4 regions of the Lactobacillus sp. M44 genome follow, and region 3 is predicted to be linked to each of the others. Evidence: predicted binding sites of a transcription regulator. Region 3 holds the regulator's gene; each other region holds the start of a gene.

What was found. Region 3 encodes HrcA, which represses chaperone genes, less so after heat shock. Its sites were predicted from a motif close to TTAGCACTCNNNNNNNNNGAGTGCTAA; they were not measured.
Region 1: groES (co-chaperone GroES) is a predicted target of HrcA. The motif match lies at 2,663-2,689, and genes of this name have one in related genera.
Region 2: AC38BG_RS06960 (ATP-dependent Clp protease ATP-binding subunit) is a predicted target of HrcA. The motif match lies at 4,142-4,168, and genes of this name have one in related genera.
Region 4: AC38BG_RS02475 (ATP-dependent Clp protease ATP-binding subunit) is a predicted target of HrcA. The motif match lies at 2,702-2,728, and genes of this name have one in related genera.

What each region holds. Positions count from the first base shown of each region.
Region 1 is NZ_CM176707.1:1,375,224-1,381,131, forward strand. It holds gene mutS (DNA mismatch repair protein MutS) at 1-585, opposite strand, end outside; gene groL (chaperonin GroEL) at 690-2,315, opposite strand; gene groES (co-chaperone GroES) at 2,335-2,619, opposite strand; gene glmM (phosphoglucosamine mutase) at 2,854-4,206, opposite strand; gene AC38BG_RS06685 (CdaR family protein) at 4,229-5,191, opposite strand; gene cdaA (diadenylate cyclase CdaA) at 5,188-5,908, opposite strand, start outside.
Region 2 is NZ_CM176707.1:1,431,680-1,437,587, forward strand. It holds gene AC38BG_RS06930 (competence protein CoiA) at 1-266, opposite strand, end outside; gene AC38BG_RS06935 (adaptor protein MecA) at 341-1,042, opposite strand; gene spx (transcriptional regulator Spx) at 1,135-1,533, opposite strand; gene ptsP (phosphoenolpyruvate--protein phosphotransferase) at 1,765-3,498, opposite strand; gene AC38BG_RS06950 (phosphocarrier protein HPr) at 3,498-3,764, opposite strand; gene AC38BG_RS06955 (hypothetical protein) at 3,885-4,091, opposite strand; gene AC38BG_RS06960 (ATP-dependent Clp protease ATP-binding subunit) at 4,211-5,908, shown strand, end outside.
Region 3 is NZ_CM176707.1:1,043,234-1,049,141, reverse strand. It holds gene dnaJ (molecular chaperone DnaJ) at 1-921, opposite strand, end outside; gene dnaK (molecular chaperone DnaK) at 987-2,831, opposite strand; gene grpE (nucleotide exchange factor GrpE) at 2,852-3,427, opposite strand; gene hrcA (heat-inducible transcriptional repressor HrcA) at 3,438-4,439, opposite strand; gene AC38BG_RS05095 (bifunctional riboflavin kinase/FAD synthetase) at 4,590-5,528, opposite strand; gene truB (tRNA pseudouridine(55) synthase TruB) at 5,541-5,908, opposite strand, start outside.
Region 4 is NZ_CM176707.1:501,747-507,654, reverse strand. It holds gene AC38BG_RS02480 (Gfo/Idh/MocA family protein) at 1-485, shown strand, start outside; gene AC38BG_RS02475 (ATP-dependent Clp protease ATP-binding subunit) at 556-2,646, opposite strand; gene AC38BG_RS02470 (alpha/beta hydrolase) at 2,800-3,660, opposite strand; gene AC38BG_RS02465 (PTS sugar transporter subunit IIC) at 3,647-4,951, opposite strand; gene AC38BG_RS02460 (ABC transporter permease) at 5,126-5,908, shown strand, end outside.

The DNA.
Region 1 (5,908 bases), 330 kb from region 3:
GATAGTAATATTAGCCTTTTTGAAAAAATCTTTATTTTTATTAGTTAAATTGCCAGCATAAATTACTTCTTTAGTTCTTAAAGACAGCAACTCATTAGCAACACCTGCAAAATCAGACAAATGTGTTGCATAAATTTCGCCAGTAGATAAATCACTGTATGCTAAACCAAATCCTGACTTTGTCATTACAACTGAAGTTAAAAAATTAGTTTCAGTTGCTTTGTTGGGACCTTCTTGCATCATAGTTCCAGGTGTTATTAGTTGAATGATTCCTCTTTTAACCATCCCTTTAGCAAGTTTTGGATCTTCTAGTTGCTCAACTAGGGCAACTTTATAACCTTTATCAACTAAAGTATTTACATAATTATCTACAGCTAAATGTGGAACTCCTGCCATAGGAATTGGATGAGCTGACTTATTAGATCTGTGAGTTAGAGTTAATTCTAATAACTGTGCTCCTTTAATTGCATCATCTTCAAATAATTCATAAAAATCACCAACGCGATAAAATAAAAAAGCATCTGGATATTGCTCTTTGATTTCATGATATTGTTTCATCATTGGTGTTGAATCAACTTTTGCCATTTAATACCTCATCTAATGAATTTACTAATCTCAATTATACGCTAAAATTAGCCAACAAAAAAAGATCGCTGCACGCGATCTTAATTTATTTACTTATTTAATTTTTACATCATTCCGCCCATACCTGCACCTGGCATTTGAGGAGCAGCCGCTGGTTTTTCTTCAGGAATATCTGCAACTACAGCTTCAGTAGTTAACAACAATGCTGAAATTGATGCAGCGTTTTGTAATGCTGAACGAGTAACTTTGGTTGGATCAATAATACCAGCTTCAACCATGTTTTCCCACTTATCAGTAGCAGCATTGTAACCAATTTCGTTATCTTCATGCTCTAAGTGATCCAAAATTACAGAACCATCCTTACCAGCATTATCAGCAATTTGACGAACTGGTGCGGATAATGCTTCTAATACAATATTAATACCAGTTTGTTCATCGCCTTCTTCTTTCAAGTTGCGGACTGCTTTTTCAACATTTACTAAAGCAGTACCACCACCTGCAACATAACCTTCTTCAACTGCGGCACGTGTTGCGTTCAAAGCATCTTCAATACGGTATTTACGTTCTTTCAACTCAGTTTCAGTAGCAGCACCAACTTTGATTACTGCAACACCACCAGCTAATTTAGCTAAGCGTTCTTGCAATTTTTCACGGTCAAAATCACTTGTTGTATCAGCAATTTGTTTCTTGATCGAATCGACGCGTTCTGCAATAGCTTCTTTTGAACCTGCACCTTCAACAATAGTAGTTGAATCCTTAGTTACAGTAACTTTGCCAGCTTTACCTAATTGGTCGATCTTAGTATCTTTTAATTCTAATCCTAAGTCAGAAGTAATTACCGTACCACCTGTTAATGCAGCAATATCTTCTAGTTGAGCCTTTCTACGGTCACCAAAGCCAGGGGCTTTAACTGCAACGACATTGAATGTACCACGAATCTTGTTCAATACAAGAGTTGGAAGAGCTTCACCTTCAACATCATCAGCAATAATCAATAATGCCTTTCCTTGTTGAACAATTTCTTGTAATAAAGGCAAAATATCTTGAATATTAGTAATCTTCTTATCTGTAATCAAGATATATGGATTATCTAAGTCAGCTTCCATTTTATCGTTATCAGTTACCATGTATTGTGATAAGTAACCACGATCAAATTGCATACCTTCAACTACTGAAAGTTCAGTATCAATACCTTTTGATTCTTCAATAGTGATGACACCATCATGACCTACTTTTTCCATGGCGTCGGCAATTAAGTTACCAACTTCTGGAGAAGCAGATGAAACTGAAGCTACTTGAGCAATTTCTGATTTTGATGAAACTTTATGACTAATCTTGTGCAATTCATCAACTGCAGCTTTAGTAGCTTTTTCAATACCACGACGAATACCTACAGGATTGGCACCAGCAGTAACATTCTTCATACCTTCGCGAACAATTGCTTGGGCTAATACTGTTGCAGTAGTTGTACCATCACCTGCAATGTCATTAGTTTTTTGAGCAACTTCAGAAACTAATTTAGCACCCATATTTTCAAAATGGTCTTTTAATTCAATGCTCTTAGCAATTGTAACACCATCATTAGTAATATCAGGAGCACCATAGCTCTTTTCCAAAACAACATTTCTACCCTTAGGTCCTAAAGTTGTCTTAACAGTATCTGCTAATTTATCTACACCATTTAAAAGTGCTTGTCTTGCATTTTCAGAAAACTTAATATCTTTAGCCATCTATATAACACTCCTTTTATTACTTAATAATTGCTAAAATGTCTTTTTCGTGTAGGACTAAATATTCTTGTCCATCATATTTAAGATTTGTGCCAGAATATTTATCATAAAAGACTACGTCGCCTTTTTTAACGACCATAGGAATTAACTTACCATCGGCTGTACGAGTTCCTTCACCAACTTCAACAACTTCGCCTTCAGTTGGCTTTTCTTTAGCATTAGATGCTAAAACGATTCCACCGACAGATTGCTCTTCTTCTTTTTTTACTTTTACGATCACGCGATCACCAATTGGTTGTAACACGTTTGTCCCTCCTAATTTTAAAATCTATATTCATTGTTATTTCTTAGCACTCATATTAGTTAAGTGCTAACTTACAACTATGATAATAACCCGTTTTTTATAATAATGCAAGAAAAAATTAGCACTTTTAGAATAAATTTGCTAATTATTATATAAAAGCTTGTAGTATCAATGTTTTGAAGCAAACAATTGCAAAAAAAAGAGTTTATCTTATCAATAAACTCCATTTCATAATTAATCACCCATTTGTTCTTGGACTACTTTAACAATTCGATTTACCCATTCATCGGTTACTTGCTGATCTGGACCTTCAGCCATTACACGAAGTAATTCTTGAGTTCCTGATGGTCTAACTAATACACGACCATTGTCTCCCATTTCTTGTTGCACTTGGGCAATAACATCTTGAATTGCTTTGTTTTCTTTCCAAGCCTTTTTATCTTTTACAGGTACATTAATCAATGTTTGTGGGTAATCTTTAAAATCTTTCAATAATTCAGTCAAAGATTTACCAGTCTTTTTCATGACTAGCAATAAATGCAAACCAGTAAGCATCCCATCACCAGTATTATGATAATCACTCATAATAACGTGACCTGATTGTTCACCACCTAAATTATAGCCATGAGCACGCATTTCTTCTGAAACATAGCGGTCACCAACTTGGGTACGAACATTTTTAATGCCTTCTTTTTCTAATGCTTTAGTAAAGCCTAGATTAGACATAACAGTGGTTACAATGGTGTCGTGTTTTAATCTCCCATGTTGTGCTAAATAAGAGCCAATCACGTACATGATGTGATCGCCATCAACTTCATTACCATTTTCATCAACAGCTATACAGCGATCAGCATCACCATCAAAAGCCAAACCTAATTGTGCACCTTGTTTAACAACTTCTTTTTGCAATCTTTCAGTATGAGTTGCACCAACATGATCATTAATATTTAAACCATTTGGATGAGTTGCAATAGTTGTAAAGTCTACATTTAAATCAGCGAATAATCTTGAAATCAAGTGACTTGCAGCACCATTTGCACCATCAATTACAACTTTAATTCCATCTAAGTCTTCAGGAATAGTCTGTTCGATAAATTGAAGATATTTTGAAGCACCTTCATGATAATCAGTTACTGTTCCTAAGCCTTTTGCAGCAGGGCGAGGTAAGTTATCTTCTAGTGCGTCAATTAAGCTTTCAATTTCGCCTTCTTTTTCATCGGATAACTTCAATCCATCACTACCAAAGAACTTAATACCATTATCTTGTACTGGGTTATGTGACGCTGAAATTTGAACACCAGCGTCAGCGCCTTGTGCTCTAACTAAGTAAGATAATCCAGGAGTTGTAATAACACCTAATTCTAATACTTCAATCCCAACTGATAAAAGACCAGAAATCAAAGCATATTCCAATAATTGACCAGAAATTCTAGTATCTCTTGAAACTAAAACACGAGCTCGTTCGCCCTCTTTTTTGCCTTTAGTCAATACATATCCACCATCACGACCTAATTTAAATGCCATTTCAGGTGTCAATACTTTATTAGCAACTCCTCTAACTCCATCTGTACCAAAATACTTTAACATTTATAAACAACCTTTCTACTTTTTATCTTTCAGAATTATTGGCAACTTTAATATCTACATCAACTGAATATCGACTAGCTTTGATTATGCCATCGGGTATTTTCAATTTAATTGATTTGGTCTGAGAATCAGTTACATTTTTTAAATCAACATTAGCGTCAACTTCTTTTATTTTTTTCAATACATCATCTGAGCCATAAATTTCAACTGAATCTTGTGCTGCAGTTAAAGAATATATTTTATTACTATCCTCATTTTGTGAGTTCAGTTTAACTTTAACATTTTTGTGCGACAAAGCAATCGGAATTTTTACATTAGCTACCGCAGGCTCAATTACAACATTTAGCTGACGACCTTTAGAATCCTGTGCAATCAAGATTACTTGCCTTTCAAACGTAGTTTTACTATTAAGTGGCAAGTTAACTTTTGCAATAACTTCATCTATTTGATCGACTTCACTTCTAGCCCCTGTTACATTAACAACCTTTGGATTAGAACTCATGGATCCAACATGATAAGCTTTTGCCACAGCAGATTTATTATACTCTATTTGAACTGGGAAAGAACGAGATTTTCGTTTTTGGATATTAACTGTTACTGTACCTGGATTAATTGAATAAGATAATTGATTACTTAATCCCGAGATTTTTAATGGAACAGTATGTTTTCCAATAGATAATTTAGTCAAATCAATATAAACCCTAAAAGTTTGAGTATTAACAGTTGAAGTCACTAACGATGCAGGTCCATCAATGGTTAATTTGACTTTTTCAGGATAACCAACCACAAAATACTTATCTGTATTTACAGACACTTGCAATGGAACTGTGATAGTCTGCGATCTAGTTGCAGTTTGCTGGGTTCTATTATGTTCAGATTGTGAAGTATAACCAGTTTGGGTGTTATCAATATAAGATACTAATAAAATCGCTATTATTAAAGCTAAAGTTTTATAAAACCAGGGTTTATCAAAAAAATGTTTCATTTTTCTGCCCCCCATTTATTGTTAAATATTCGTTGATACCATTTTAATTTGCCAACCTTTGGCACTAATTCAGAACGTAAATATTTAAGATATTCTTCGCGACTCATATCTAACATAAATCGCCCATTTCTAGTGATTGTAACTCCACCAGTTTCTTCTGAAACAACTATTGTGATTGCATCTGTAGTTTCAGAAATACCAATTGCAGCACGATGTCTAGTACCTAGTTTCTTAGGAATCATATTATTGTCTGATAAAGGCAAATAAGCAGCTGCTACAGCGATTCGATTATTGCGAATGATTACAGCACCATCATGTAGTGGCGTATTTGGGATGAATATATTAATTAATAATTCCCCTGTAATATCTGCATCTAATGCAATGCCAGTTTCAATATAATCATCTAATCCTGTTTTTTGCTGTAAGGTAATTAAAGCACCAATTCGCCTTTTAGACATATATTGAATTGCTTTATCAAGTTCTTTAATTAACTTTTCAGCAGTTTTATGCTCATAATTTCCCCCATTGCTAAAAATAGACAAGCGACCTAAATGCTCTAAGCCACGTCTAATTTCTGGCTGGAAAATCACAATTATCCCAATAACAGACCACGATAAAACTTGATCAGTAATAAATGACAAGGCAGTTAAATTAAGAAAGCCAGCTACTATTCTAATGATAAAAATAATCACCAAACCTTGAGCTAACTGCACCGCT
Region 2 (5,908 bases), 390 kb from region 3:
TTCGCTAACGGCACTTCAATTTGGGCGTTATATCCTATTGCACATAACGCGGCTTTCAGCTGCAATTTCCCTTGCAGATGTTCTTGCTTTTCTCCTTTATTTAAACTATAAATTTTTACATGTTTAAAAAAAGCCCCTTTATTTTGACTAATTATTAACATAACTTGTTTTTTGCACCTAGGACACCGATATTGCGAATTATCCTTTAAAATTTGTGCTTCTTTATTTGCTAAAACTAATTTATTTTTTAGTAATGCTGCGTACATTTTGATCACCCCAAAATGTAATTACGCAAAAAAGCAGGGAAATTTCCCTGCTCAATCTATTCTTAACAAATTCTTTATTTTTGGCCGAAATAATATCTTAAATTAGCTAAGGCATCACGATTAAAAATTTCTTTACCATGTTCTTTGACTAACTTCAATTCAGAGTCATTTATTTCGCTACCATATTCTTCAGCAATTGCCCAAGCATCTTCTGGAGTCAATTCAACATAATTATCATCCAAGAATGCCAAATCCATTACATACTGATTATGATCATAATATAATGCTGAAGCTAAATCATCTACTTTCAAGTTTTCTGCTAAAGCTATCACATCTTCAATATTATCGAATTTGAATCCTTTTTTAGTTGGGATAATATTTTTGGTGTTATTTTGATCCTTGTTTGAATAAAAGTTGGATAGTGCATCACCCAATCCATGTAACATATCTTGAGGACTTAATTGCCTATTATCACCCATAACACCACCTGTGTTATTAGAATTTTGTTTCATTTGATTCCATTTATTTAATTGGTCTTTATTGGCTTTAGATATGATCATCTCTAAGCCCCCATTTGCGGGCATAATTTGGAATGTTACAGGATCGTTTGGGCTAAATTCATGATCCACATCGGCTTCTTGTAAAATGCTAGTAAACAAACTTTGAATCTCTTTTTTATTCCCCAGTAAATCAAGAACAGTAATTCCTCGCTGCTCTAATTCAGCTTTATCCATTGTTACGCGAATTGTATTCTCGTCAATTTTTTCAACTTCCAAAAAAGCACCCCCCCTTTACTTATAAATATTGTAACCTACTTTAAGGCCAAATTAAAAACGTTAGCAATCACTAACGTTTAAAGACTTTAATTCTATAAATCTGCGAACTTTCGTGCTTGTGCAAGTTCTAGACGACGAACTTTTCTTGGTAAGAAGCGACGAATCTCATCTTCATTATATCCTACTTGCAATCTGCGATCATCCATCATAATAGGACGACGTAGTAATCCAGGATTCTTTTCTACCAAATCTAGCAATTGATCAATTGATAAATCATCCAAATTAATGTTTAACTTTTGAAATGCCCGAGATCTTGTAGAAATGATCTCCTCAGTTCCATTTTCAGTTAAGCGCAATATTTGTACTATTTCTTCTCTTGTTAGAGGATCTGAAAAAATATTTCTTTCTTTAAATGGAATATCGTGTGAGGCTAACCAAGCTCTAGCCTTTCTACATGAAGTACAACTAGGCGAAACATATAAATTAACCATATAACCACTCTTTCCTATCTCTAAGACCATATTTTATTTCCTTTGCCAATATTATAGCACGATTACTTTCTTTTTGTAAGTATATTCTTGAAAAATATTTAAAGTTTTTTTCTTATCTACATTATTAATTTAACAGTTAAATTTGAATAAATTATGAAGATTTAAAATATTTTTTCAAAAAAACAAAAAGAATTTATCCCTACAAAAATAAGGATAAATTCTTTAAATTATTTACGCTTTAATTTTTTCCATTAAATCTTTTACCAATTTAATGTTATCATCATTAGTTTCAGAAACATTGATTGCTTTATCAACTAAACCTGCCAAATCAGCTGTATCAATCTTCTTCATTTCACTTCTGATTCTTAAAATTGATGTAGCACTCATTGAGTATTCATCTAGTCCCATTGCAAGCAAAATTGGGAACATAATTGAATCACCAGCAGCTTCACCACACATACCACACCAAATACCATTTTTATGTGCAGAATCAATTGTATGCTTGATTAGGCGCAATAATGATGGATTATATGGTTGATACAAATATGAAACATGTTCATTACCACGGTCAGCAGCAAATGTGTATTGAATCAAGTCATTAGTTCCAATTGAGAAGAAGTCAACTTCTTTAGCAAATTGGTCAGCTAAAATCGCAGCGGCTGGAACTTCAATCATCATACCAACTTGAATATCGCTACCAATCTTAACTCCTGCATCAATTAACTTTTGCTTTTCTTCGTTGTAGATCTTCTTAGCTTGACGCAATTCAGGTAATGTACCAATCATTGGGAACATAATACCTAATTTACCATAAGCAGAAGCACGAAGTAAGGCACGTAATTGTGTACGGAAAATATCTTGTTGTTTCAAAGAAATTCTGATTGCACGGTAACCTAAGAATGGATTCATCTCTTCTGGTAATGGCAAGTATGGTAAATGCTTGTCCCCACCAATATCCATAGTTCTGATTACAACTTGCTTGCCATTCATGCCTTGTAATACTTCTTTATAAGCATTAAATTGATCATCTTCAGTTGGTAATTCAGCAGAATCCATGTATAAAAATTCTGTTCTGTATAAACCAATTGCTTCAGCACCATTAGCTAAAACTCCTGGCATATCCTTTGGAGTACCAATATTTGCAGCAATAATGAAATGCTTACCATCTTTAGTTTCAGATGGCGCGTCCTTTAGTTTCTTCCATTCAGCTTTTTGCTTTTTGAAAGCTTCACCTTTTTCAGTGTATTCATCAACTTCTTCAGATGTTGGATCAACAATAACTGTACCATTAAGCCCATCAACAATAACTTGTTGACCATCTTTTACATCATCAGTAATTGACTTAGTACCAACTACTGCTGGCAATTCTAATGAACGAGCCATGATTGCTGAATGGGCAGTACGTCCACCAATATCAGTTGCAAAACCTTTAACAAAGTTAGTGTTTAATTGAGCTGTATCACTAGGAGTTAAATCATGTGCGATAATTACAACTTCATGATCAATCAAAGCTGGATTTGGTAATTGTTTACCAAGCAAATGAGCCATAATTCTCTTAGATACATCACGTACATCGGCTGCGCGTTCTTGCATATATGCATTATCAGTCATACCTTCAAAAATCTTAATAAATTTTTGAGCAGTTTCATCTAATGCAAATTCACTATTTACACTTTGGTCTTTAATTTCTTGTTCAATTGCGCCTGTAAATTCAGGATCGTTTAAAATCATCAAGTGAGCTTCAAAAACTTGAGCCTCTTGCTTTCCCAAGTTCTTTTCTGCTGTTTGACGAATGTTTTCAACTTCATCAGTTGAATCTTTAACTGCAGCTTTAAAGCGTGCAAGTTCACTATCTGGATCTTTTACTGAAACTTTCGAAAACGAAAGGTCAGGCTCAACCAAGCGATAAGCTGGTGCAACAGCAATACCATCACTGGCAGCGATACCTTTTAATGTTTTCGTCATTATTCAGCTAATCCTTCTTTCTTCATTGTGTCGGCAATTGATTCAATAGCTTGTGCTGCATCATCACCATCGGCTGTGATAGTAACATCTGCGCCTTGACCTACACCAAGTGACATAACACCCATGATAGACTTTAAGTTAACTGACTTACCATTGTATTCTAAGTTAATATCTGAACCAAACTTTGAAGCAGCTTGTACTAATAATGTAGCAGGACGTGCGTGGATACCTGTTTCTGCAATAATATGAAATTCACGTTTTTCCATTGTATTTTCTCCTTTATATTTCAAAATAAAAAATGGTAGAAATACCCATTCGATAATTAGATTATCATGTTTACGCATTTAAAACAATAAAAATGTAACGGTTTACATGTTTATTATGGTCTATTTTTTAATCGTATAGATAATACTGCCGCCTCGTTGTGCAATTCCCCTAATTAATTGTCTTTTATCAAAATCCCGCAATGCCTTTTGAAATAAGAAAGCATCTTTAGCTTCAACAGTATAATTAGGGATCTTGCCTTCTACAAGATCGGATAAAATTTTATCATAATCCATATTTACTACCTTTATTTTTAAATTTGCCTTCATTATTATACTCTAATTTCTAATTCTTACAAAAAAATAGTTGTTCACGAGTCTTAGCACTTGACTACATAGAGTGCTAAGAATACAATAGTGTCAGTTTAAATCAGAAAGGCGGCAATCCTATGTTATGTCAAAATTGTCATCAAAGACCAGCTTCTATTCATGTACATACCGTGGTGAATGGACAGAGTCTTGATATTGATTTATGCCAACAATGTTATCAAAAATTAAGAATGCAACAAGGTAATAATATGAATAATAATGAATTTTTTGGAGATTTTGATGATCTCTTTAATGCAATAAATGCCCGCAACCAAGGACAAATGCCTAACCAAAACCAAGACCCAAGAATGCAAATGGGGGTTAATGGTGGTGGCAACAATCGAAATAACGGTCGTAAGTCATTACTTGATCAATATGGTACTGATTTAACTGAATTAGCTAAAAAAGGCAAAATTGATCCAGTTATTGGTCGTGATAAAGAAATTGCACGTGTAATTGAAATTTTAAACCGCAGAACTAAAAATAATCCAGTTTTAATTGGTGAAGCTGGTGTTGGTAAAACTGCTGTTGTTGAAGGATTAGCACAAGCTATTGTTGATGGTTCTGTTCCAGCTAAATTGCAAGGCAAAAGAATCATTTCATTAAATGTAGTATCACTAGTTCAAGGTACTGGCATTCGTGGTCAATTCGAACAACGAATGCAGCAATTAATCAAGGAATTACAAGATCATGATGACATCATCTTATTTATAGATGAAATCCATGAAATTGTAGGTGCAGGTAATGCCGAAGGTGGTATGGATGCTGGCAACATCATTAAACCTGCATTAGCTAGAGGTGAATTACAATTAATTGGTGCTACTACAATTAAAGAATTCCGTGATATTGAAAAAGATTCTGCTTTAGCAAGAAGATTTCAACCAGTTGAAGTAAAAGAGCCTTCAATTGATGAAACAATCAGAATTTTAAAGGGTATTCAAAAGCGTTATGAAGACTACCACCATGTTAAATACACTGATGACGCAATTGAAGCTGCTGCTAAGTTATCTTCTCGCTATATTCAAGATAGATACTTACCAGATAAGGCAATTGACTTATTAGACGAATCAGGTTCTAGAATGAATTTGACAATTCCATTTGTCGATAAAGAAAAAATTGCGGAAAGAATCAAAGCAGCTGAGCAATTAAAGCAAGATGCACTTAAAAATGAAGATTATGAGAAAGCCGCATATTACCGTGATCAAATTGATAAATATGACAAGCTGAAAGATCAAAAAGTTGATCCAGATAAATCACCTGTCATCACCAATAAGATCATGAACAAGATAGTTGAAGAAAAGACCAACATCCCTGTTGGTGATATCCAAAAACAAGAAGAACAACACTTACAAAACTTAGCAAGTGATTTGGACAAAAATGTAATTGGGCAAACTGCTGCTGTAGAAAAAGTTGCTCGTGCTATTCGTCGTAATAGAATTGGTTTTAACAAATCTGGTCGTCCAATTGGATCATTTTTATTTGTAGGACCAACTGGTGTTGGTAAAACAGAACTTGCTAAACAATTAGCTAAAACTATGTTTGGCTCTGAAGATGCTATGATCAGATTTGATATGTCTGAATATATGGAACCATATTCTGTTTCTAAATTAATCGGATCAGCACCAGGTTATGTTGGATATGAAGAAGCTGGACAATTAACTGAAAAGGTTCGTCATAACCCATACAGTTTGATCTTACTTGATGAAATTGAAAAAGCTCATCCAGATGTTTTGAACCTGTTCTTACAAATTCTAGATGATGGTCGATTAACTGATTCA
Region 3 (5,908 bases):
TCCAGCAGGTATTTTTAAATTAGTCTTTCCATGTACAGTGTTAATACTAATTTTATCCCCTAAACTAGCTTGGGCAAAAGAAATTGGAACAGTAGTATATATAGTAGTGCCACGCCGAGTGAATTCTTTACTTGGCTTAATTCTAAATACTATGTACAAATCTCCATAGGATCCACCATTTTTACCTGCTTCACCTTGTCCAGCCAATCTAATCTGTTGACCACTATCAATTCCTGCAGGTACTTTAACTTCAAGAGTTTGTTTTTTGTCAATTGTACCTTTGCCATCGCAAGTCTTACATGGATGCATAATAATTACACCACGACCATGACATTTATCACATGGTACACTACGTTGAATAACTCCAAGCATAGATTGTTGAGTGATTGTCATCATTCCAGTGCCATGACATTTGTCACAAGTTATAGGATGAGTTCCAGGCTCTGCACCACTACCTTTACAAGTAGGACAAGTTTCACTACGTGTATAAGTAATATCAGTAGTCTTACCATTAATTGCATCCATAAAATCAATATTCATTGTGTAATCTAAATCATCACCACGAACTGGTGCAGTAGGATCTACATGTTGTCTTTGACCGCCATTGAATAAATCACTAAAAATGTCTCCAAAACCGCCAAAGCCTCCAAAATCACCATAAGCATTAGCACTGCCACCGCCAAAGCCGCCTTGACCATTTACACCTGCTTGACCAAATTGATCATATTGGGCTCTTTTTTGCTTATCTTTTAAAACTTCATAGGCTTCATTAACTTCTTTAAATTTTTCTTCTGCATCCGGAGCTTTATTTAGATCCGGGTGATATTTTTTAGATAGTTTTCTATAAGCTTTCTGAATATCTTGTTCACTGGCATCTTTACTGACGCCAAGAACGTCATAATAATCACGATTGGTTGCCATTGTTGCTCCTTATTATTTTACAAAAGAAAAGAACTACTTGCGCAGTTCTTTTAAGTATAAACCTTTTACTTGTCAGGATCTACTTTTTTAAAGTCGCCATTAACAGTATCACCATCTGAGCCATTTGCATCGCCAGAATTGTTTTGGTTAGGATTTTGTCCTGGGTTTGATTGTTGACCATTTTGTTGATACAACTTAACGGCTAAATCTTGAGCAACTTTGGCTAAATCGTCTTTCTTAGCTTTCATCTCATCAAGATCATTATCTTTTTGAGCTTTCTTTAATGCATCTAAAGCATCTTGAACTTTCTTAGTATCATCATCTGAAACTTTGCCTTTAACATCTTTCAATGTCTTTTCAGTTGAGAAGATTAAAGTATCTACTTCATTACGTAAATCAGCTTCATCTTTTCTCTTCTTATCTTCATCAGCATGTTCTTCAGCTTCTTTTTGCATCTTCTTAATTTCTTCATCAGATAAACCAGATGAACTCTTGATGGTAATCTTTTGTTCTTTACCAGTGCCCATATCTTTTGCAGATACATTAACGATACCATTTTTATCAATATCAAATGTAACTTGAATTTGTGGTACACCACGAGGTGCTGCAGGGATATCTGTTAATTCAAAACGACCTAATGTCTTATCATCTGCAGCCATTGGACGTTCACCTTGCAAAACATGAATATCAACAGCTGGTTGATTATCTGCTGCAGTTGAAAATACTTGGCTCTTTGATGTAGGAATTGTAGTGTTACGATCAATTAACTTAGTGAATACTCCACCCATTGTTTCAATACCTAATGACAATGGAGTAACATCTAGCAATACGATGTCTTTTACATCTCCTGAAATAACACCACCTTGGATAGCTGCACCTAAAGCAACAGCTTCATCTGGGTTGATTGAATGATCAGGTTCTTTACCGCTCCATTGCTTTACAGCTTCTTGAACTGCAGGAATACGAGTAGAACCACCATTTAAGATGACCTTATCAATATCATTTACTGTTAAACCAGCATCTTTTAGTGCATTGTCAAATGGCACTTTAGTTTTATCAACTAAATCATGAGTTAATTCATCAAATTTAGCTCTTGTTAAATCGGCTTCCAAGTGTAAAGGACCAGTTTCACCTGCAGAAATAAATGGAAGTGAAATATGAGTTTGAGAAACACCAGATAAATCCTTTTTAGCATTTTCAGCTGCATCTTTCAAACGTTGCAGTGCCATCTTATCTTTAGATAAATCAACACCATTTTCTTGCTTGAAGTTGTCAATCAACCAATTCATAATACGTTGATCAAAATCATCCCCACCTAAGTGAGTATCACCATTAGTTGATAATACTTGAAATACTCCATCACCTAATTCAAGGACAGAAACATCAAAAGTACCACCACCAAGGTCATAAACCAAGATTTTTTCATCTTTATCATCTTTATCTAGACCATATGCTAAAGCAGATGCAGTAGGTTCATTGATTATTCTTTGAACATTTAAACCAGCAATCTTACCAGCATCTTTAGTTGCCTGTCTTTGAGCGTCGTTAAAATAAGCAGGTACAGTAATAACAGCGTCTTTTACAGGTTCACCAAGATAATCTTCAGAAAACTTCTTGATGTATTGTAAAATCATAGCTGAAATTTCTTGTGGTGTATATGACTTGTCTCCAACTTTAACTTTATATCCAGCTTCACCCATGTGACGTTTGATTGAAACGATTGTGTTAGGGTTAGTAATAGCTTGTCTTTTAGCAACTTCACCAACTTGAATTTCACCATCTTTAAATGCAACTACAGATGGTGTTGTACGATTTCCTTCTGGATTTGTAATAATCTTAGGTTCTTTTCCTTCTAGTACTGCAACTGCAGAGTTTGTAGTTCCTAAATCAATACCAATAACTTTTGCCATTATTAATTTAACTTCCTCTCTTATTGTGCCACGATAACCATTGCTGGTCTTAATGTTCTATCTTTATATAAATAACCTTTTTGAAGCACTTGAACAACATGGTCTTTTTGATCATCATTTTGAGCAGTTGTCATTTGAACTGCTTGATGAATGGTCGGATCAAATTTTTGACCATCAGCTTCAATTTCAGTAATACCATGATCATTTAATGCTTTTACTAATGCATCTAAGGTCATTTGAACACCTTTTTTCAATTGCTTTGAAGCGTCATCATCAACTTTTACTTGCAGTGCACGCTCTAAATTATCAATTGCTGGTAAAACATCTTTTGCCAAAGTTTGTGACTCATATTTAATCAATTGTGCTCGTTCTTTAGCATATCTATTTTGAGCATTTTGAATTTCAGCTTGACTACGTAAAAACTTATCTTCAAGTTCTTTATTAGTATCCATTAATTTAGCTAGAGAATCAGATAACTTTTTTATTTCATCTGTTTTTTCACTAGTTTTTTTAGTATCTTCTTTTTTTATATTTTCTTTTGTCTTTTCATTTTCTTGATTTAAATCTTTTTCACTAGGAAACTCTTTATCGCTCAAAATGCCCTCCTTATTTAAAGCCACCATAATAATCTAATAATTTCTTAGCCAATTCATTACTAAAATATTCCAGTAACCCTATCATCTGTGAATATGGCATGTTAGTAGGTCCTAGCAACGCAATTGTTCCTTTACCATGATTTCCAACATTATATTCAGCAGTTAATAAACTATAATTTTCTAGTAACTGACTAGGCATCTCAGAACCTAGTTTTACTCTAACACTGTATGGTCCTTTTTTAGTTTTGGTCTCAGGATTCATTAAATCTGAAAAACTATTATCCTGCAATAGTTGATATAAAGATTTAATTTGTTTTGGGTTTTCCAATTTGGAATTACTCAATAAATTTATTTGCCCATCAACATACATCTGATCACTGGCAGCATCTTTGACAACATCATCAACCAGTTTTAACAAATCAAATGAATTATTATCAATATTACCTAAACCTATCTTGTGCAAGTAATCCATTGAAATTTCATTGATGTAATGACCAACTAAATTATCATTTAATAAACGAACAGCTCGTTCAATTTCAGTTCCATTAATGTTATTTGGTAGCGTATATACTTGGTTTTGAACATTACCATCATCAGTAACTAATATCGCCATAACTTGGCGATTAGACAGTGGAACTATCCTAAAGCCCGTAATTTTTGTATTTACAGCTTCAGGGCCTTCAGCAAAGGCTGTATAATTAGTTAAATTTGACAATATTTTAGCTGCCTGCTCAACAATTTCATTGACTTGATTAAATGGTTGATCTAATAATGAAATGATTTTTGTATATACAGAGCTAGGCAATTCTAAAGGTTCTATCAAATTGTCTAAATAATATCTATACCCTTGACTTGAAGGAATTCTACCACTTGATGAATGTGTTTTTTCAATCAAATTTTTGTGTTCCAAATAAGCCATTTCATTTCTAATTGTTGCACTAGACACCTTAATAGGTAATTGCTGCATAACGGTCTTTGAACCAACAGGCTCGTGTGTCTGAGCAAAGTCCATAATGATTGTTTTTAAAATCAATTCTTGACGTTCAGTTAACATACTATCGCCTCTTATTTAGCACTCATTTGTCTTATGTGCTAACAATGAATAAGATACCAGGAAATTAGCACTAAATCAAGTGCTTTGCTAATTTTTTTGAAAAATAATTTATTTTTTCACACTTTCAAAATATTCCTGAACATGCTTTTTATCCATAATCATTTGTTTTTTTAATTGATCCAAATTATTAAATTTTATTTCTCCACGCAAATATTTAAACCATTCAATAGTGGCTGGTTTATCATATACATCTTCATCAAAATTAAATAAATTTGATTCAATAAAAATATGGTTATTGTTACCTATTGTTGGATTATAACCAACACTAGTCATAGAATCATACCAATGATTATTAACTTTAGTTTTTGTTGCATATACACCAACTTTTGGAATTATTTTTGAACCATATGATCTCAAGTTAATTGTAGGGAAACTCAATTTATGACCATTTCTTAAGCCATGCCCTACTTTGCCACTAAGTTTATAATGGTATCCTAATAATTTTGACGCATAAATCATTCTACCTTCAATTATTGCTTTTCTAACAGCAGTTGAACCAATTTTTATTCCATCAAAAGTCTGTTCAGGCAATGTCACCACATCAAAACGTCCTTTAGACATTTGTTTCATAGTAATCATATTAGCAATTTCTTTTGGTCCAAAAGTATAGTCAAATCCAGCAACAACAGTATCTGCATTTAATCTGACAAGTACATTATCGACAAATTGTTTAGGTGATATCTGACTAAATGCCGAAGTAAATTCTAATATTCCTAAATAATCAGCCCCCAATTTTTCAACTAAATCAGCTTTTTCATCAAGTGTTGTAAGATAATTAAAATTTGTTGCATGTGCGTATATTTCTTTGGGGTGCTTGTTAAAAGTCAATACCATTAATGGTAATTTCTTTTTTATAGCAATATCATGAGCTTCTTTTATTAAACGTTGGTGACCTAAATGAACCCCATCAAAAAAGCCTAGAGCTAAAACAAGTTTTCCTGGAATAATATTTTTAGTAATTGGATATTTTATATGAATAATCTGCACACAATAACCTCACTAACTATTTTGCAATAGCATCATTTCTGGAGTATATATGCTACCAGATAATTTATATATTGCCTTAACTTTATTATTGTAGCGTAAAGCTACTTTTTTTTCATCAGTATCTAATACTATTTGATTACCATTTTTTACTTTTTGCCATTGCTTTTCAGTCAAATTAATTGTTGGATAGTTTGCAAAAAAATCTTCAAGTGAAATTAACCACTTATCAATTTGATTTGTATCTTCTTGTAATTGCTCTAAAGTTACACTTTGTTTTAAATCAAATCCGGCACTATTTGTACGAATCAAATTTGACATCACTGCAGGAATATCTAATTTTGTACCTAAATCATTAACTAATGATCTGACATAAGTGCCTT
Region 4 (5,908 bases), 540 kb from region 3:
TAGACGGTAAAATAGCACCTGCATTTGATCCAACAAAAGATGGTGGAGCTTTGATGGACATTGGCATTTACAACATTCATTTATTAACTGCATTATTTGGTAAAGCCCATGCTGTTAAATATTATCCAAATGTCCAACGCAGAATTGATACATCAGGTATTTTAATAGCTAGCTATCATGATAGCAAACAAGCAAGTCTAATTGCAGCAAAAGATTCTTCTGCACCAGCTAGAAGCTTTATTGAAGGAGAAAATGGTTCTATTTATATCAATGGTCATATTAATGAACTTCCTGACTTTACAGTAGCTGTTAAAGGCCAAGATGAAGAAAATTTTAACTTTAATGAACATGACGATATGGTTGATGAGTTCCTAGCTTTTGAAGATATGGTTGACACTCACAACATAGAAGCTAGTAAGCAAGCTCTTCAAGAATCAGAAGATGTCTGCAGCATTTTAGAACAAGCTCGCAGCAGTTATATGTAAAAAAGTATAGAACCAAAACAAAAAGGCAATGCGCTTTGAAATTACGCATCGCCTTTTAATTTAGTTAATTTTACTTTTTAACTTCTTTTTTATCTTCATCAGATTTGATTTCTGGTGCAATATCTGCAATGATTTCACCATTTAAGTATAGATGTTTATCATCTGCTGTGAATTTGACTTCTGTAGTCTTTGGATAAGCCATAATCAATTTAGCTGCTGGAGTTTCCAAATCATGTTCAACTACTCTTCTTAATGGACGAGCACCGAATTCTTTGTCATAACCTTTCTTAGCCAAATATTTCTTAGCTTTCAAGTCAACAGTCATTTTAATATCACGTTTTGCAAGTGATGATTCCATCTTTTTCAAGTAAAGATCAATAATCTTCAACATATCTTCTTGAGTTAATGGGTTAAATGGAACAATTGCATCTAATCTGTTCAAAAATTCAGGTCTGAAGTAATGCTCTAATGCTTTAATTAATGCTGCATGATCATACTTACCATTCTTCAACAAGTTATCTGAAAATCCTGCATTAGAAGTCATAATCAAAATTGTATCTTTAAATGATACTGTACGACCTTGTGCATCAGTTAATCTACCATCATCCATTATTTGCAATAATGCATTAAAGACTTGTGGGTTAGCTTTTTCAATTTCATCAAACAGAATCAAGCTGTATGGTTCGTGGCGAACTTTTTCAGTTAATTGACCACCTTCACCATAACCTACATAACCTGGAGCTGAACCAATTAATTTATTAACAGCCATTTCATCTTGATACTCAGACATGTCTAATCTGATCAAGTGATCTTTTGAACCAAATAATTGAATAGCCAATTGTTTTGCAAGTTCAGTCTTACCAACACCAGTAGGACCAGTTAACAAAAATGATCCAGTAGGACGGTCAGAATCTTTAAAGACTTGTTTACGTGCAATTGCATCAGTAATAATATCAATTGCATTGTCTTGGTCAATTACGACTTCCTTTAATTTCTTAGCAAGATCCTTGTCTTTTTGAGCTTCATCGGCATGTAATTCACTCATTGGAATCTTAGTCTTTTGCTCAATTAAAGCATAGATATCCTTGCCAGTTACTACAGGTGTATTAGTCTTATTAACTTTCTTTAAATCAGCTTGCAAAGCATCAATTTGCTTTTTGTATTCGCCGGCTTGTTTATAATCTTCATCTTTTGCAGCTTCGGCTTTTTTAGCTTGCAAAGCATGAATCTTATTTTTCAAAGCAGTCTCATCTTTTGGTTGAGCACTTAGTGACTTTTTGGCACCAGCTTCATCAATTAAGTCAATAGCTTTATCTGGTAAATATCTACCTTGAATGTATCTTTGTGATAATTCAACAGCTAATTTAATAGCATCTTCATCATATTTTACATGGTGGAATTTTTCATATTTTTCTTTTAAGCCATTCAAAATCTTAATTGCGACAGCTGCAGTAGGTTCTTCAACTTGTACTGGTTGGAATCTACGCTCTAGTGCAGGGTCATGTTCAATTCTCTTGTATTCACTAGTAGTAGTTGCACCAATCAACTTGATTTCACCACTAGCTAATGCAGGTTTCAAAATATTAGCAGCATCCCCATTATTATTTTCAGAATCTGTACTACCAGCACCTACAATGTTATGCAATTCGTCAATGAACAAAATAATATTAGGATTCTTCTTAGCTTGATCGATTACACCCTTCAATTTTTCTTCAAATGAACCACGTAAACTAGATCCAGCAACCATATCATTAATATTAATTGCAATGATATGCATATCCTTCATCTTAGCTGGAACTTTGCCTTCAGCGATTCTTTCAGCAAGACCTTCAACAATTGAAGTTTTACCAACACCAGCAGGTCCCACTAAAACAGGATTATTTTTCTTACGACGTGACAATATTTCAATTACAGTATCAATTTCTTGATCACGGCCAATAACTGGGTCATATTTATTTTTCTTTGCTTGTTCAACTAAGTCAACCCCAATAGGCTTTTGGGTTTCTGCATTATTGTTATTTGCTTGTCCCATTTGAGGTCTATTGGAACTACTTGAAAATTGGATAGGAATAGATCCATTATTTAGATTATTTCTATTATTAAAGAAAGAACTATTTAATTGTTTGAATAAGTCATCAAAATCATCATCAAATTCAGCCATATTTCAACACTCCTTTAAAAGTGAAATAAATTAATATTTATTATTCCATATCAAATTAGCACTCTCTATATCGGAGTGCCAGACTCTAATCACACTCATTATAGCAGGTCTAAAATTTAGTGCAAGGGTTTTACTACTAAAATTTTATGAAAATTAGCGCCCTATTCTATTTCTTCTTCTATTGTTTCTAGTAGGGCTTAGCAGATATTGTTTTATGATCTCGACTACTTGTTGATTTTGAGGAAGTGATGAATGTTGGGCGCTACTTCCTGTAACTGTCATAGTGGTATAGTGTGCAACTTGTTCTTGATAAATATATTTTCCCGCTTCCACACTGTTTTCTGGGACTCGTCCATCAGATTCATAATTTTCACCACCAGAAACAGATATAACTGTTAAAGTTTTAGGTATTTTTTCTCTATTTGCAATAAAATCAGATAACATCTGTGTCTTATGTTCAATATTATTTTCATTAAAATTAAAAGGAGTACCTAATGTCATTAATTTTCTGATAGTTATTTCACTAGAATAATCTGAATAATAGTTTTCCAGCCAATCTGTCCAGATTAATCCCCCATTCGAATGACCAAAAGCTTTGAAATTATTAAATTTATATTGCTGCTCTATTTGCTTAAATGCTTTATTAAACAACTTGGTTTGGATTTTGATATTGTTATAACCATCTTTATTATTTTCAAATCCTACAACAATAAAGGGTTCATTATCATCTTTTCTAATTGTCCCAGAATAAGATAAAGCTCCTGCATTTGATACTTTTACTTTTAGTAAACTATGTTTTTTCTGAGTACCCTTATTTAACAAATCAACTAATTCATTAAATCTATCTATCGTTGCACTAGATCCTGGCACCATGATTACAGGCGACATTAAAGATTTACGTCTTTGAGCCATTAATCGGTTAGTTTTTTGCATCCAGAATCCTGTTGGGATCGCCAAAATTATCAATATTGCGGCAGTAAATACTATCCATGACCAATTTTTATGCCACTTCATCCATAATCATCTCTCTTTGACGTACACGAGTTTCTACTTTTTCATGAATAATGATAAAGGGCATAAATATTGCAATATCAAGAATCATTAAAAAAATAGAAAAAATTACTGTTTGATATGCCCCATTTGTTGCAACAAATGCTATTAATGGACCTGGCGTCCCTGATAAGACAGGATATACACTTGCTGGGATTAAATGAAGAAAAATTGCAGCCCCTGCAAACAACATATTAATCCCTGGAATTATTACCCAAGGAATCAAATATACTGGATTAAACAATACTGGAATCCCTACAAATAACGCATTGCTAGAATTAAAAATTACTGGTATAAAAGTTGATCTAGCCAGTGTAACGATTTCTTCATTATGGTTGTACATGAATATTATCAAAATAATAGCTAATGCTAAACCTGAGCTGCCCATAGTTCCATATGACTTAATCAATGCATCCCCTAAATATTTATTAGGTACATTCCAGCTTGAGTTGTGCTCTAAAGCATAATTTAAATTTACACTACCATTTGCAGTACCACTTGCTGCAAGCAATGAGTTCAAAGGTATACTGAACCCTCCCCACGCAAGCAACATGCAAAACATTGTTAAAGGAATAGAAACCGTTACATTATTAGTATTTAACGTATTAACTAATAATGTAGTCCAGCTAGATGATTGTGATAATTTAATTCGCAATAAATAAAAACTAATCCCAATAATCACTCCAATAGTAATTGAAACAAAGATTGGCAGTACTACTTTGAAAATTCTCTTCCTAATATCTCGTGAATGTTCATGTCGCTTATATCTATACCTTGGTCCTAACCAGTGAAAAATTTGCCCCACTACATAGCCAATAATAATTGAAAATAATGTAGCACTAAAATCAAGCATCGCTAAATTGAAATCATTACCTTCACCTGGTTTATATCTATAGCTAATAAACAATAAGACAATTATTGCTGTAACACCTGCAATGCTTGCATCTTTATGATACATTCGTGCAGTAAAATTTGCTGCAAAATATGCACAATAAATTCCAAATACTCCAAATGTTACTTTTGTTAAACCAATAGATGTATATGAAGCAGCCGTTAATATTTTTGATGGCAGCCATGCTTGTAAATTTAATACATTATAAAATAAGCTATCTGGCTGAAAAAATGAATCACTAAACATTTGAAATATAGCACCAATTATAGCTACTGGAGTTAACATCACTAAAGTTTGCCCAATAATTCTGAAAAATGATCTACTACGTAGCCATAAAAAAATATCTGTAAATTTATTTATCATTATCCAACGCCTCTTTTTACCTATTAAAGTAAATATCGTGTTTAATATAAGTAGATAAGTCAATTATAACAATATTTAAATGTATTGAGAGCGTGAATGAAATGGCACATAAAGTTCGAAATAATACTAAAAAAAATGAATATGATGTAATGGATATAAATGGTGGTGACTATTATGAAAAAAGTTTTTTGGAAAGATGCCTTTGGAGCTATTAGTCACACCTTTAGTCGATATCTAGCAATTATATTATTAATTATGCTTGGGACTTTTACTTATGTCGGATTAAAAATGACTGGACCTGATATGCGACAAGGTGCAACCGACTTTTTTGAGTTTCATAAATTAGCTGACAGCAATATTCTTTCTAATTTTGGCTTAAATAAATATGATCAAAATTTATTAAATCAAGATCATGCAATCAAAAATATTGAATATGGCTATTTCCAAGATGTTAATTTAAAGCAAAATAATCTTAACTTGCGTGTTTTTTCAAGACCTCGAAAAATCTCTACTTATCAATTAATGTCTGGACACTATCCTACAAAGCAAAATCAAATTGTTCTAAATTATTTATTGCAAAATAAGTTCCACGTGAAACAAAAAATAAGTATTAATGACTCAAAGTCCTTAAAAAATAAAACTTATACTATTGTAGGATTTGTAAAATCAAGTGAATTTCTTGATAAAAAACAATACGGAACTACTAATATAGGCAATGGACAATTAAATGGTTACGCTGTAGTTTTACCCAGCAATTTTATTAGTCCTAATTATCAGATTGCACGCATTATTTATAAAAATACTCAAAATTTGAGCCCATTTAGCTTGAAATACCGCAATCGTGTCTATGATGATAAAACTCAACTACAAAAAAAGCTAAATAATAATTCTAATAACTATCTTGTAGTCACAACTAGAGAAGAAAACTATGGTTATAGTGCATTCCGCTCTAATTGT